DNA from 2 places in the Thalassolituus sp. UBA6592 genome. Region 2 is predicted to be linked to the other one. Evidence: predicted binding sites of a transcription regulator. Region 2 holds the regulator's gene; the other holds the start of a gene.

Region 1 (8,190 bases), on a different contig from region 2:
AGCCGCTGGTTTTATTAATGGATTCGAATCTGGGCAAGGCTCTTGGTCAGTACATTACCGACTGGGGAAAAGAAAATCGCTGCCTGTACGTGATCGACGAAGTACCGCTGCGCGATGCCCGCTTCGTGCAGATAGGAAAGCCATATCAGCATATCGTGCCGGTGTCTTTTTTCGGCATGAATTAACCATGAATACGACCCGATAACGCATAAACATAAATCAGACATTCGCAGGGAGATCGGTATGAAAGCGCTCAGCCCCATCAGTGACATCGCACTGCCCGTGGTTACCACGGCAGCGGACTCCGCTATTGAATTACGCACCAGCGACTTACTCACTATCGAACTAATGGGCGCAAGCTACCCGTTCCGCAATTTAAAGCACCTGCTCGGTGCCGCCGATATCAGCAAAGCAGGTGAACGTATTGCGGGCCTTGCCGCGACGGATGAAGTTGAACGCGAAGCTGCACGTAAACTGCTTTCCGGTCTGACCCTGCAGCAGCTGTACGATATGCCATTAACAGACAACCGTGGCCGGATCGACGACATCATGCGCGTTAATTACGATATCGATCCGGAGAAATTTTCATCCATAAAAGACCTGACACTGGGCCAGTTAAAAAACCACCTGCTGGCCAGCAAAGGCGACGAAATCCGTGCCATGGGCAGAGCCATGACTGGCGTTATGGTCTCGGCGCTGACCAAACTGCTGGACGTACACGAGTTAATTCTGCTGGCCAAACGCCTGAAAAAAGGCGCCTCGGCCAAAGCCCGTACCCGGGTCGGTTTAAGCGGCACCCTGTCATCGCGGCTGCAGCCCAATCATCCTACCGATAATTTATCCGGCATCACCATGCTGGCCTACACCGGATTATCCATGGGCGCCGGCGATGCCCTGCTGGGATTAAACCCGGCCATTGATACCGTCGAGAACATCAGTGCCACCCTGCATCACCTGGATAAAATCCGCCGTGATACCGGAGCGCCAACCCAGATCTGCGTGCTGTCACATATTAAAACGCAGCTCGCCTGCTTAGAGCAGGGGGCTCCGGTTGAGATTATGTTCCAGAGCCTGGCAGGTACAGAGCGCACATTAACCGAAGAATTCGACGTAACCGTAGAGCTGCTCGACCACGCCTACAACACCATGCGCGAACACGGTCCGCTGCAGGCAGAAGGCGCAGAAAATATGATGTACTTCGAAACGGGCCAGGGCAGCGAGCTGACGTACAACAAACACGACGGCATCGACATGACCACCTGCGAGGCGCTGTGTTACGGCCTGGCGCGCCGCTATTCGCCGTTTATGGTGAATAACGTCACCGGCTTTATTGGCCCGGAAACCCACGTCGATAACTTTGAAATGACCTACTCCTGTCTGCAGGATCATTTCATGGGAAAAATGATGGGACTGCCGATGGGCATGGCGCCCTGTTTTACCCTGCATTCACAGATCACTGCCGAAGGTCAGCAGATGGCAACCGAGCTGCTGACCGCCGCCGGCGCCAATTTCTTTATGGATGTATATCTCGGCAACGACCGCATGCTGGCGTATTTCGATACCAGCGGCCATGACGATCAGACCATGCGCGAAACCTATGAACTGGAACCCGCGCCGGAATATCTCCAATGGGCGCTGTCGCGTGGTATTTTTCAGCGTGATGATGAAGGCCTGATTCAACGCGGTCCGAACTGGGGCAAACCGCAGCAGTTCTGCCAGTCAGAGCTGGATTATCAACGCCTGCTGGAATCCGTTCCTGCCGCCTACGGTTTTGATAACGCCGGACCGCGCCCAACCGATGAGGTCACGCGCACACTGCGCTCTAACCAGGCGATCGCGCGGGAAGCCATTTATGCCGATCTCGACCGTGAATTATTATCCGCCATCGGGCCGCAACGCTGGCTGGCAACAGAGGCCAGCGATAAGCATGAACATCTCAGCAATCCGGAACTGGGCTCGCATTTAAGTGCCGACAGTCTGGCATCACTGCAGAACGAAAACACCGATGTGCAAATTGTGATCTCCGACGGCCTGAGTGCCGAAGCTGTCCATCACAATATTCCTCTGCTGATTCCGGTCCTCAATGACGGTCTGGCCAGTCGCGACTACAAAACCGGCATGACCACGGTCGTCCCTTACGGCCGGGTCAAGCTGTGTGAACCCATTGGTGAAGCGCTGAATACCCGGCTGGTGATTCTGCTGATTGGTGAGCGCCCCGGAGGGGACGCCCAGGCGTCGCGCAGTCTGTCGGCGTATTTTGCCTATCAGGTATCCGCTGCAGATAAAACAGAAGCTGCGGCTTTCAGCGGCAACGCCGATATCCGCTGGGAATACACGGTCATTTCTAATATTTACAGCGGTGGCCTGCCGCCGCTGGAAGCCGGAGCTGTTATTGCAGAAAAAGCCATGCAGATTCTCAGCTTCGGTGCCGCCGGTAACCGTCTTGAAGCAAAACTGAAACAATCTGCGGCGTAAAAAATCCGCAAGCTGTAACCCCGCGTGACAACATCCGTGTTGCGCGGGGCTTTTCTTTTCCCGCTGTTTTTCTGCAGCTATTCAGGCTGTCATCATCCTGTCAGATTTTGATCGCCATTGTCGTTTTATGCCTATGCGTACTGTTTATAATTGTGCGAACCAATGGTCAGGCCATTACGTGTTATTACCAATACCCCTTAAACTGTCTTGCTCAAATTACGCAACAATAAAAAAATATTTACGATTATTTGCAAAATAATCTGCCTGCACACAATCAGTCGTTTAAAACCTTGCCGCACATCAAGAGGTACAGGTACCTTCCGGCGCTACTTTAGCCATGTCCGGTTTGGCAATCTTCTGTCTGACAATGCTCCGTTTATCTGTGCTCTGTCTAACGATGCCTGACGAGGACATTCATTCTGATTTTCATGGAGAACCCTCACATGGCTGCAAGTACTTTTTATATTCCGGCAATTAACCTGATGGGCAGCGGCTGCCTGAAAGACGCGGCAACCGCTGTTGAATCCTACGGCTGGAAAAAAGCACTGATTGTGACAGATGCGCCACTGGTCAAACTTGGCGTCGTAGGTCAGGTCGCAGAACTGCTGTCCAAGCATGGGGTGACCTCTGTTGTTTATGATGAAGTTAAACCGAACCCGAATGTCACCAACGTTGAACACGGCCTGAAAGTGTTGAAAGAAAATGAGTGTGACTTTGTTATTTCTCTCGGTGGTGGTTCACCCCACGACTGTGCCAAAGCCATTGCTCTGGTCGCCACTAACGGTGGTGCAATTACCGATTATGAAGGTGTCGATCAATCGGCCAAGCCTCAGCTGCCTCTGGTTGCCATTAACACCACCGCCGGTACCGCCAGTGAGATGACGCGTTTCTGCATCATCACCGATGACAGCCGTCACGTGAAAATGGCCATCGTTGATAAGCACACCACGCCAGTGCTGTCGGTTAATGACTCTGACCTGATGCTGGGTATGCCACCGTCACTGACTGCGGCTACCGGTATGGATGCACTGACCCACGCTATTGAAGCCTACGTATCCACCGCAGCAACGCCGATCACCGATGCCTGTGCGCTGCAGGCCGTGACCCTGATCAGCAACAACCTGCGCACCGCGGTAAAAGAAGGCAGCAATGCCGAAGCGCGCGAGAAAATGGCTTATGCCGAATTTCTTGCCGGTATGGCGTTCAACAATGCTTCTCTGGGTTACGTGCACGCCATGGCGCACCAGCTGGGCGGTTTTTACGATCTGCCACACGGTGTCTGTAACGCCATTCTGCTGCCTCATGTACAGACTTTTAATGCACAGGTTGCAGCAGAGCGCCTGGGCGATGTGGCCAAAGCTATGGGTTGTGATGTGGCGGGTAAATCTGCTGACGACGCAGCGGCCGTCTGCATCGACGCTATCCGCACTCTGGCAGCCGATGTTGATATTCCGGCCGGTGTTGCTCAGCTGGGTATGAAGGAAGAAGACATCCCGACTCTGGCAGAAAACGCCATGAAAGATGCCTGTGGTGTAACCAACCCGATCCAGCCAACCTTTGAACAGGTGTGCGAAATCTTCAAAAGCGCTATGTAATGCGCAACCAATGCGTGTAACAGGCAGATACACATATAAAAAGGCGCGCATTATGCGCGCTTTTTTAAATGTGGAAGAAAGACATGTTAATGGTGCTTTTGAATACACGACCAGAGCACCCGAACGACCGAAAAATAAACTGGCCGGAACTGTGCTCAGATACAGAGGCTGTAAGGAGTACTCATGCAACACCACAGTGGTGATTTTAAATTAATTCCGGCGCTTGTCAGTCTCGCCATCACTCTGATGATCTGGTTCGTTATTCCGGTACCGGAAGGCGTATCAGCCTCAGCCTGGCATTTGCTGGCACTGTTCGTAGGTACCATCGCCGCCATTATTGGTAAAGTCATGCCGATTGGTGCTGTGGCCATGGTAGCGATTACAGCGGTTGCTATTACCGGCGTAACCAATGACAGTCCGAAAGGCGCCATCGCCGATGCCCTCAGTGGTTTTTCCAATTCACTGATTTGGCTGATCGGTATTGCCATTATGATTTCCCGTGGTCTGATTAAAACCGGCCTCGGTAACCGTGTGGGCTATCACTTTATTGCCTGGTTCGGTAACCGTACGTTAGGGGTTGGCTATGCACTGGCTTTATCCGAACTGGTTCTGGCACCAGTGACTCCAAGCAACACCGCCCGTGGTGGCGGCATTATTCACCCGATTATGAAATCCATTGCCGGCAGTTTTGGCTCCACACCGGAAGAAGGCACACAGAAAAAAATCGGCCATTATCTGGCACTGGTAAATTACCACAGCAATCCGATTACCTCGGCGATGTTTATTACCGCCACTGCACCCAACCCTCTGGTAGTTAAGCTGATTGCCGATGCCACCGGGCTGGATATCAGCATCAGCTGGGGCACCTGGGCACTGGCGGCGTTACTCCCGGGTCTGGTGTGTATTGCCCTGATGCCGCTGATTATTTACATGGTTTATCGCCCGGAAATTACCAAAACCCCGGATGCCCGCAGTTTTGCCCATGAACAGCTGAACGGCATGGGGCCGATGAATTACGGCGAAAAAGTAATGATCGGCGTATTTGCGCTGTTACTGATTCTTTGGGCCGGCATTCCTGCCATGATTTTTGGCAGCGCCCTGGCGGTGCACACCACTGCGGTGGCATTTCTGGGCTTATCGATTCTGCTGGTTTCTGGTGTATTAACCTGGAAAGATGTGCTGGCAGAACGCTCCGCCTGGGATACCGTTGTCTGGTTCTCGGCACTGGTGATGATGGCCACCTTCCTGAATAAACTCGGGCTGATTTCCTGGTTCTCCGGCGTGGTGGAAAACAATATCTCTCATTTCGGACTGGGCTGGGAATTGTCCGTGCTGATTCTGGTTGCGGTGTATTTCTATGCGCATTATTTCTTTGCCAGTACCACTGCACATATCACCGCCATGTTCGGTGCTTTTTATGCGGCCGGACTGGCCTTAGGTGCACCACCTATGTTCCTCGCCCTGCTAATGGCTGGTGCTTCATCACTGATGATGTCACTTACTCATTACGCGACCGGTACTTCGCCTATTATTTTCGGCTCCGGTTTTGTCTCCATGGGTGACTGGTGGAAGATGGGCTTTATTATGAGTGTCGCCAACCTGATTATCTGGACCTTTGTTGGCGGTATCTGGTGGAGCATTCTTGGTTACTGGTAAGTGGTTCTTTTCATAAATAAAGAGCAGACGCTGAACATAAAAAAGCCCTGATGAATCAGGGCTTTTTTATTTTTTGGTTAGTGATTTAAACTACCAGGCTGACTTTCATCGGGCTTTTTAACTAACAACCGTCATAAAGGTTTCGTGCATTTTACGCTGGGCGTAATCCAGACCGCCACCTTCGCCCAGACCTTCAAATGTCCAGGTAATGGTTTCGTGGTCAGGATACACAATATAACCACCGGTAAAGGTTTCGAAACGGTTACCGGAAGGATCCCATGCGTAGATGGTACCACCACGGGTAATACCGTGACGGGTCGGACCCATATCCACAGGTACATCGTTCATGCTCATCAGGTCAGAGGCACGCAGAATGCGTTCCCAGCTGTCGATGTAGAATGATACGTGATGCAGTTTGCCCGGCTCCGGATGTTCAACAAAAGCAATATCATGCACTTTGTTGGAACAGCTCAGCCAGATCCCCAGGTTCACTTCACCGTCCGGAGACAGTGCGCGTTCCACCAGCTGGAAGCCAAGCACTTCCTGGAAAATTTTCTGCACTTCACCAATGTTCGGACCGTAAAGCAGACAGTGGTCCATGCGCACTGGCGCAATGCCTTTTTCTGCATTTTCATTCCACGGGTCCGGATTCACTGTTCCGTTACCGTTACCGACATTGGTTTTTGTTGCATACAGCTCAATAAAGTGACCGGAAGGCAACTGGAAACGCACACGGTCTCCGGTCTCCATCAGCTCACCGGCAACGATGCGTTCAGTTTTTAAACCGTACTGCTGTAACGCAGTTTCAAAACGGTCGAGGGTGGCATCATCCAGGACTTTAAAGCCAAAGAAATCGATGCCTGCCTGATCGGATTCACGCAGAATTACGCTGCTGTGATCAACTTCGTCCCATGCTTTGAGATAAACACGACCCTGGCTGTCACGGCCAGTTTCGATCAGACCCAGTACATCACGATAGTGATGAACACCTTCTTCCAGATTCATGACGCGGATCTGTGCGTGACCCGGACGTAATACACCATTAACAGCCATGTAGGCCCCCTTTCTTATATTTTTGCTGAGGCGGATTATATTCATTAATGAAGCAGAGCTGTGCGCTTCGTTTGCTTCATTTAACGCTGGGTTCAAGTTATCTTAGCTATTCGATACTCGTCTAATACTAATAATCCGGTGTTCTGATACCTTGATGGTATGACCGGCATAAACTGGAGTATGCAATGGACCTCAGACAACTCAAGTATTTCGTTGTTGTCGCGGAAGAAGGCAACATCGGACGCGCTGCATTAAGGCTTCACATTTCGCAGCCTCCGCTGACCCGGCAGATTCAGCAACTGGAAGAAAGTCTCGGCGTACAGCTGTTCCTGCGCACACCAAAAGGCGTTGAATTAACGGAACCGGGACAACTGTTGCTGGACGAAGCAAGAAATATTCAGAAACTGGTTTCATTGGCTCAGGAACGCACACAAAAAGCCGGAAAAGGTGAACTGGGTCAGCTTGACGTCGGTATTTTTGGTTCCGCTATTTTCGACACCATTCCAAAAATCCTTCAGGCCTTCCGTAAGCGCCATCCTGACGTTAATGTTGTTTTGCATACCATGGAGAAGGGCAAACAAATTGAGGCGCTCAGACAGCGTCGTATTGCGGTAGGATTCAACCGTGTACTGGCTCCCCTGCCGGACATTGTCAGCGAAGTCATTGCCCGCGAGAAACTTTTTATCGCCGTCAGCGATCAGTCGCCGCTGGCAAAAGAAAAAAGCCTCAGTATTAAAACCCTGGCTACGGAACCCTTTATCGCGTTTCCGAATGCCGGGCGGCCAAATTTTGTCGACAAAGTATTCAAGCTTTGTCAGGAGCACGGATTTCTGCCCAATGTGGTTCAGGAAGTGGGGGATGCATCTACGGCAGTTGCCCTGGCAGCCTGCGGTTTTGGCATTTGTCTGGTGCCTGCGTCGGCCACTAAGCTGAGCCTGCCCGGTGTACTGTACAAACCGGTTCACGATTTACCGGAGGGCAGCTCGGTGGATCTCAGCTGTGTTTACCTGAAAGATCACACATCGCCGATTCTGCAGTCATTTCTGCAGGTGGTGCGCGATATGCGCCTTTCCTGTGAAGAGCCCTGTGAAGAGTCGTGTGCAGAAGCTGCTGTTGCGGATGACACAAAAACGCCGGATAAACCCTGAATTTATCCGGCGTTTTTTATCAGAATCTGTCCACTGCAAGGTCTGGCACTATTGAACCGGGTCTGAACCGGGTCAGGCAGCGCGCTCAAAGCGGCGCATCATTTTACCGATTACGCGGATTTCCACGTCGCTGCGCGGATACACACGACAGGCCAGCAATTTGCCCTGTTCACGGTCTTCAGCGCTGACGTGGGCACCAGACATACAGCCGGTGCTGAATTCGCCGGATAAAATCTCGACTTTGCACACACCACAGCCGCCGC
Region 2 (8,190 bases):
TGTACGACCGCGACACCCTGGCCGTGTCTTACGACTACAACCGTGGTGAACCACGCGGTAAACGCAGCAAAAAAGCAGCAGATGCAGAACAACAGAACACTCTTGGTGACTGTGTTGACTGCTCGCTGTGTGTGCAGGTGTGTCCGACCGGCATCGATATCCGTGACGGTATGCAGTATCAGTGTATCGGTTGCGCACTGTGTGTGGATGCCTGTGACTCCATCATGGAGAAACTGAATAAACCAAAAGGTCTGGTGCGCTACACCACAGAAAACGAACTGGAAGGTCAGAAGACACATTTCTTCCGTCCGCGTCTGGTTGGTTATGCCGTTGTGATGCTGGTGATGCTGACCGCCTTCTCCTATGCACTGATGACCCGTACCGGTTTCCGTCTCGATATCGAACGTGACCGTGGTGCCCTGTACCAGTGGACTGTGAATGACACAGTGACCAACTCGTACACCGTGAAGCTGATGAACATGTCGCAGAGCGACCGTGAATATCTGCTGACACTGTCCGCTCCGGAAGGTATTACCATGGACGCTGATGAGCACCAGTTCCTGAAAGTAAATGAACTGAAAGAAGTGCTGGTCACACTGGAAATGGATCCGGAAGTTGCCAACCTGAAAGCCACTAAAGTTGATGTGGAATTTGTGGTCAGCGACCCGGCCAGCGGTGAAGAAATTGAACGCGAAGAGACCCGCTTTATTGCGCCGCGTCAGTAAAGCATAAGACCAGAGGCTTTAATCAGAAATTCTGACAAAAGCTGACTGGAGACTGACCGCCCAAGTGGTACACTTGGGCGGTTTTTTATTTGCCCCACAGGTTACATTCTATGAAGTCCGCTGAATCCCATAGCCGCTGGTACAAAGAGCCTATGTTTTATCTGGTCGCCGGTATTCCGTTACTGGCCATTGGCTGGGGCATGGTGATGCTGAATCTGGCCATGACCGGCAGTGACTCTCTGGTGTCTGACAGCTATTACAAAGACGGCGTCAGCTACACCGAAAATAAAGAGGTGCATGAAGCGGCAATGCGTTTACAGGCAAGCGCAGACGCAACCTTCACAGAAGACGAAATTCGCCTCACTCTCAGTGGTTATTTCGATGAATATCCGAATACTCTGAGCCTGCGCCTGATTCATCCGACCATTGAAGACCGCGATCAGACGGTTCTGCTGCAGCGCCTGCCATCCGGTGAGTACGCTGGTGTGAATGAAGTACCACTGCCGGAACGCCGCCATATCTGGCTGGAAAGTCCTGAACAGGGCTGGCGTATCCGCACCACTGAACTGATCGAAGCCGGTAAAGCGATTCATATTCAGGCGCAATGACTCTGAGTCCACAAGATAATCTCTGCTTTCACTGTGGTGAACCTGGTGCAGACGGCGAACGCTGGTCAGTCGTTATTGATGGCCAGCCCCGGGCTATGTGCTGTCCGGGCTGTAAAGCCATTGCCGAAACCATCGTCGCCAGTGGCCTGAAAGACTATTACAAACACCGTACCGAATTGCCGGAACTGACACCGGCAGAATTCGAAGACAGTGACCTCACCGCCCGCGAATCCCTGACTCTGTACGACAGCGACGCCCTGCAACGCAGATTTGTGGCGCGCAATCAGGGTGAAAACGCTGATCTGGCAGAAGCCACCTTCATTATTGACGGCATCAGTTGTGCCGCCTGTGCCTGGCTGATCGAACACCGGGTGAATCAGCTGCCCGGCGTTGAGCAGGCAGTATTGAACCTGTCCAACCACCGTCTGGTGGTGCGCTGGCAGTACGACCGTATTGCCGTCTCCAGCATTGCCGAAGCCATTTACCGGCTGGGCTATAAAGCCTCTCCTTTTTCTGCCACCGAGCAGGAAGAACAGCGCTCACGCGAAGGTAAGCAGGCGATCCGTCGTTTGGCCGTCGCCGGCATCGGCATGATGCAGGTGATGATGATCGCTGTACCACTTTATGTCGGGATGGCGGATCAATACGAATTCTTTATGCGCATGGCGTCGCTGGTACTGACGTTGCCAGTCGTGCTGTATGGCGCTTTCCCGTTTTTTCAGGCGGCGCTCCGCGATCTGCGCACCCGCCATCTGACCATGGACGTGCCGGTATCGCTGGCGATTTTCCTCGCCTTCTGCGCCAGCATCTGGAGCACCATGAATCATGGCAAAGAGGTGTACTTCGACTCGGTCTGCATGTTCACCTTTTTCCTGCTGCTCGGCCGCTTTCTGGAAATGCGCGCCCGCCACCGCATGGGTAAAGCCGGCAACAATCTGATGACTCTGCTGCCCAACGTGGCGCTGAAAGTAGCTGAAGACGGCAGTGAAGAGGTAATCGCCAGCGAAGACATCCGTGTTGGCGATATTCTGCGCCTGAAACCCGGCCACGCCATTCCCGCCGATGGTGTGGTGCTGGAAGGCCGCAGCTCCGTTGATGAAGCCGCCCTCACCGGCGAATACCTGCCGATCCGTAAGGAAAATGGCAGCCAGCTGATTGGCGGTACGTTCAATGTGGAAAGCCCACTGCTGATGAAAGTGACTGCCACCGGGGCCGAAGCCCAGCTGTCGACCATTATGCGTCTGATGGACCGTGCGCAGCAGGAAAAGCCACGCATTGCTTTAATCGCTGACACGGTCGCCAGCCGCTTTGTACTGGCGGTGCTGATCGTATCGGTTTCTGTATTCAGCTACTGGTGGCTGGCCGGCAATGCCGATGCCTTCTTTATTGCGCTCAGTGTGCTGGTTGTTACCTGCCCCTGCGCGCTGTCGCTGGCAACGCCAACCGCACTCACCGCCGCCACCGCCACGTTGCGCGAACGCGGCCTGCTGATCAGTAAGGGCCACGTGCTGGAAGTACTGAACAAGGTGAACCGCGTGGTGTTCGATAAAACCGGTACCCTGACCCAGGGACGCCTGACACTGGAAGACGTTATTCCTCTGGCGGACATCGGCAAAGAGCAGCTGGAATCCCTCGCTGCAGGGCTTGAGCGTCATTCTACTCACCCCATCGCCCGTGCCTTCCGTCGTGCTGATTGCGCCGATGTGAGTCAGGTCGAACAAATTCCCGGCAAAGGCATCATTGGTTTATGGCAATCACAATCGCTGCGCCTCGGTCACGCTGACTTTGCCTGGCCAGAGAATACACCGGCAGAACCAGATCGCCGTGCCAGCGGGCAGTGGCTGCTGCTGGCTAATGATGAACAGCCTTTGGGCTGGTTCCGCCTTGATGACAGCGTACGGCGTCAAGCCGACCGGCTGATTGATGGCCTTATGGACCGCGGTATTCAGGTTTCGTTACTAACCGGCGACCCGGGTGAAGCAGGTCCGCGCCTGGCGCAACAACTGGGCATTGATGATGTCCGTCGTGGTGTTTCGCCGGAAGAGAAACTTGCAGCGGTACGCCAATGGCAGCAGCAAGGGGAAATCGTGATGATGGTCGGCGACGGCATTAACGACGTTCCTGTGCTGGCCGGAGCTGATATCGCCCTGGCAGTGAACGAAGCCTCAGATCTGGCCAAAACCAACGCTGACGCCATGCTCACCAATGGCCGGCTGGAAACCCTGCTGGCTGCCATCGATGGTGCCGCTAAAACCCGCCGCATAATCATGCAGAACATCGGCTGGGCTTTACTGTACAATCTGATCGCTCTGCCGGTTGCTGCCGCAGGCTATATTCCGCCCTGGGCAGCTGCCATTGGCATGTCACTCAGTTCACTGCTGGTAGTGACCAATGCTCTGCGGCTCACCCGCCTGCCGGGTGCACGCGATGATTCTCAGGTATAGGTCTTTTCGTTTATGGATATTATTTACGCGCTGGTTCCGCTTTCTATTCTGCTGATTGGTATCGCCGTTGCGGTATTTTTCTGGGCAGTGAAAAGCGGTCAGTTCGATGATATGGACTCTCCGGCACACCGCATTCTGTTCGATGACGATGATCTCCCTACCCGCCAGGACAGCGAGCTGAAAAAAGCGGATTCAGAATCCACTGACAAACTGCCTGACTGAGTTATGACTGAACCTCTCTCTCTGCTGACTGCCTTTCTGCTCGGTGTTTTCGGTTCCAGCCATTGCGTGGTTATGTGTGGTGGTATTTCCGCCGCCATTGGCGCCCGCGCCGGCGAGCACCGCATCCGCGCATCTCTGCTATTTAATAGCGGCCGGATATTCAGTTATGCCATTGCCGGCCTGATCGTTTCTTTCGCCGGTTTATGGCTGGCGCAGCAGAATCATATTCTCATGCTGGTTCTGCGCTCTGTCGCAGCCATTATGCTGATTCTGATGGGTCTCTATGTGGCCCGCTGGTCGATGCTGCTCACCCGTTTTGAACAGGTGGGTAACCTGTTATGGAAACGTCTGCAGCCGCTGACTGTGCGCTTTATGCAATCGGAAAAAAGCAGCGATCAGCTGTTACTGGGGATGCTCTGGGGCTGGCTTCCGTGCGGTCTCGTCTATAGCACACTGAGCTGGGTAGCCGCCAATGGTGACCCTTTGATGGGGCCATTATCCATGCTGGCATTTGGCGCCGGTACCCTGCCTGCACTGTTCGCTACAACACTGGCCGGCAGCATGATCAGTGGTCTTTCAGCTAACACCCATGTGCGCCGTTTTGCTGGCCTTATGCTGATCGTTTACGGCCTGTGGACCGGCTGGAGCGTGTGGTTTCAGCACTGACAGAGCCCTTGACAGATTTGTCTATGAGGCAGAATATGAGCCCCACTTTTAGTCTTTGTAATCCTTATTGACAGTAAGGTCATTAACGGGAACTTGCTATGAAACCGACGACAGCCGCTCATGCACCACTACGGGGCACCCAGCCACACTGCCAGACCTGCTCACTGAATGCACTTTGCCTGCCTCTGTCTCTGAATGATTCCGATATGGAGCGTCTGGACGACATCATCCGTCGTGGACGCCCTATTCAGAAAGGTCAGTTGTTGTTCCAGCAGGGTGAAGACTTCCAATCCGTATTTGCTGTACGCACCGGCGCGCTGAAAACCTACACGCTGGCCAGCAATGGCGAAGAGCAGATCACAGGGTTTCACCTGGCGTCTGAACTGGTTGGTCTGGCCGGCTATGACAATGGCAACTACCCGCTGACCGCTAAAGCACTGGAAACCACCACGGTGTGTGAAATTCCGCTGACTCAGCTGGAAAGCCTGGCTGACGATCTGCCGGATCTGCGCAAACAGCTGATGCGTACCATGGGTACTGAAATCCGTCATGACCAGAACATGATGCTGCTGCTGAGTAAGAAAAATGCGGAAGAGCGCGTAGCATCCTTCCTGCTGGATATTTCTCTGCGCTATCAGCGCCGTGGTTTCTCTGCGACTCAGTTCCGTCTGCCGATGTCCCGCGTTGATATCAGTAATTATCTCGGCCTGGCGGTGGAAACGATCAGTCGTGTGTTTACCCGCTTCCAGAAGAACGGCCTGATTGAAACTCAGGGTAAAGAAGTCATTCTGCAGGATCCCGATACTCTGTATGAACTGGCAGGCCTGAACGAAACTCAGGAATGTGAATTTAAAGAAGACGAATAATTCGCTTCTTCTCCATAAGAACCGGTCTCTGACCGGTTTTTTTATGTCTGTAAACTGGTATGGGAAATGCAACTTCCCGAAGACAGAGCAAAAAATGACGCCAGTGCCCTGATCCATTGGTAGAAAAGCGACACAAGGCGGTTTTTCTGTTCTAAGCTGTCAGTAATATGACCTGTTGGCCCTTTTGGCCCAGGGGAGGAAATGATGGGAATATGTGCAAAAGAGCTGCTGCGCTGGGTTATTGAACCAACGCTGCAACGTATCGGTGTTTCGACACCCGGAGCAGCTCAGTTGCTGTTGGCCACCGCCGCTCAGGAATCAAAGCTGGGCGCTCACCTGCGCACTGACGGCCAGCGTGGACTGGGAATTTATCAGATTCAGGCGCTGACGCATCGCCACGTTTGGGATGATTATCTGGTACACAGTCCGGAACTGGCCAGTACGGTACGGGGATTGGCAAGCCAGCATGACTTTCTCAATCAGCCCCATGCAGAACTGACCACCAATCTGTCCTACGCCACTGCCATCGCCTGGTTTATTTACGCCCGCAACAAAGATTTCAAATTACCAAGCAATGCAACAGCAGAGGATTTTGCCCTGTGCTGGAAGCGTTTTTACCACCCGAAAAGCGATGTTTCGACCAAAGAGTTCTGTGAACGCTATCGCGAGCTTGCAGCCGATTGCGAAGAAGCCGCCTGAAAAATTGAAATACCCGAAAACCATATAAATAAAAACGGGCGGATGCACTGAAAGTGCCCGCCCGTTTTTCTGTCCGCTCTGACAGCCGCTGACCATTCACCGACTGTCAGCAGCCGCCCGGCAAAGGGATCAGCTTTTACCCATGGTCTTCATTTTTTCGACCACTTCCACATCAGAATCCATACGCTGCAGCGCTTCCATAACCGAGCTGATACTGGTGTGGTTTTCACGGATCTGCTGACCGGCGGAAATCGACGACGTTAACAGATTCTCCAGTTCCGAACTGAGAGTCCCGCTGCTTTCCAGAATCGCATTGAGGAAGTTTTCAGTTTCAGTAATGGCAAACTGAATGGCCGCGGTAGAGTCGGTAACACCGGTAATGGTTTTCTCGGTTTTATTGAGACTATCCTGGGTGGTATGCGACAGTTGACGCACTTCATCTGCCACCACAGCAAAACCACGACCCGCATCCCCTGCCCGCGCAGCTTCAATGGCAGCGTTAAGTGCCAACAGGTTGGTCTGCTCGGCAATCCCTGAGATCACACTGAGAATTTTCAGCACTTCCTCAGAGCTGTCTTTCAGCTTGTTGACCGTATCGTGCAACTGATGACGGTCTTTGGTCTGGTTTTCAATATCCGCAGAGAAGGTTCCAAACCGTGACTGAATATCTTTCAACACCGTACCGGTCTGATTTGCATAACCGGATACCTGATCGAAATTCATAATGATGTTTTGCAACATATTCCGGTATTCACCGAAGTAATCCATCAGGGTGTTCTGCAACTTCAGAATCAGTTCACTGCGCTTAATTTTAAGGCGCAGAAAGTATTCGCGGAAACCGGCATAGCGTATCGGGAAATTATCAGCATAAGCATCTGAGAAGGACGACATATCCGCTACACGGAAAAACGACACCGCGGTCAGCGTCTGATTCATGTGCAAACCAAGCAGTTCACCAAATGTTGAGAAGCCCGCTGTTGGCACATCTTTCAGACTGTCCAGTCCGTTCAGATTTTCAGCATTATTCAGGCGACGCAGAATGCAGTCGTTGGCGAGCAGCGCCAGCGGCTTAGCCGGTTTGCCTTTCATCATTTTCTGGTAGGCTTCAACCGTCGAATCAACGAAACCGGATGGCTCAGCGAGAATAAGCTCATCACCGAAATCCAGGTCGCAGAAGAAATTAATGCTCTTTTCGTCTACATTAATGGCCGCGATCGAACGGATAAACAATTCGCCATCAACATCCACAGCAAATGATTTCTTACCCAGTTTTTCCTGCAATTTATCCGCTGTACAATGCAGCTCGTCGCACAAGGCTTCAACGATCGGCACAATGCGGAAGTCCGCTTTGCGGATTACCGAACGCACTGTGCGGGTGTTCACATCGGCATCGGCGACGATGAAGGACGTATTGGTTCGCTTAAAGTTATGCGATTTCATGATGCCGTAACGGATATCCGGCTGCAGCTTAAGAAAAACCACAACGGCTTTATTTTCCACCACACCCTGGCCACCATCCACCAACGCCTGTTTAAAATCCAGCTTGCCGCCGGCGGAACCACCGATGAAATAACAGGGAAACTGACCACTGGCGTAGAGCGCCTGCATAAAAAAGTTTTCGCTGGCCGACAGACCATCAAAGAACGTCAGCGCCAGCGTATCCTGGTAGTTCACCGGGAAAGGTACCGAGACCTGCTTGATCTCTGCCGTGATTTTTTCAATACGCTGCGCACTGGTAAGTTTCAGATTACCTGAGCGGATATCTTCGCTGTGCAGGGGAACGGTTGCCACCGTCGCTTGAGCGATAATGTCAGTACTGAAGCTCTGAATAACAATATTGTCCCAGTCGCCGTCTGCTGCGTGATAGAGAGAAGCATTACAGGAGCTCAGTTCGCCGGCGGTCATTACACCAATCACATTATCGGCGAATGGCATTGCACCGCGGATTTTGCTCATTACC

Evidence for each region. Region 2 encodes FNR, which switches genes on or off when oxygen is low (the NO sensors DNR and NnrR bind a similar motif). Its sites were predicted from a motif close to TTGATNTANATCAA; they were not measured.
Region 1: a site for FNR is predicted at 2,766-2,779, ahead of yiaY (L-threonine dehydrogenase). Genes of this name have one in related genera too.

Annotation. Positions count from the first base shown of each region.
Region 1 is NZ_DJIO01000067.1:52,561-60,750, forward strand. It holds gene B2Z72_RS06485 (ethanolamine ammonia-lyase reactivating factor EutA) at 1-185, shown strand, start outside; gene eutB (ethanolamine ammonia-lyase subunit EutB) at 244-2,475, shown strand; gene yiaY (L-threonine dehydrogenase) at 2,919-4,070, shown strand; gene B2Z72_RS06500 (anion permease) at 4,254-5,726, shown strand; gene B2Z72_RS06505 (catechol 2,3-dioxygenase) at 5,844-6,779, opposite strand; gene B2Z72_RS06510 (LysR substrate-binding domain-containing protein) at 6,965-7,927, shown strand; gene B2Z72_RS06515 (2Fe-2S iron-sulfur cluster binding domain-containing protein) at 8,000-8,190, opposite strand, start outside.
Region 2 is NZ_DJIO01000038.1:17,837-26,026, forward strand. It holds gene ccoG (cytochrome c oxidase accessory protein CcoG) at 1-725, shown strand, start outside; gene B2Z72_RS03345 (FixH family protein) at 836-1,333, shown strand; gene B2Z72_RS03350 (heavy metal translocating P-type ATPase) at 1,330-3,777, shown strand; gene ccoS (cbb3-type cytochrome oxidase assembly protein CcoS) at 3,790-3,999, shown strand; gene B2Z72_RS03360 (sulfite exporter TauE/SafE family protein) at 4,003-4,665, shown strand; gene fnr (fumarate/nitrate reduction transcriptional regulator Fnr) at 4,764-5,531, shown strand; gene B2Z72_RS03370 (hypothetical protein) at 5,733-6,230, shown strand; gene B2Z72_RS03375 (methyl-accepting chemotaxis protein) at 6,360-8,190, opposite strand, start outside.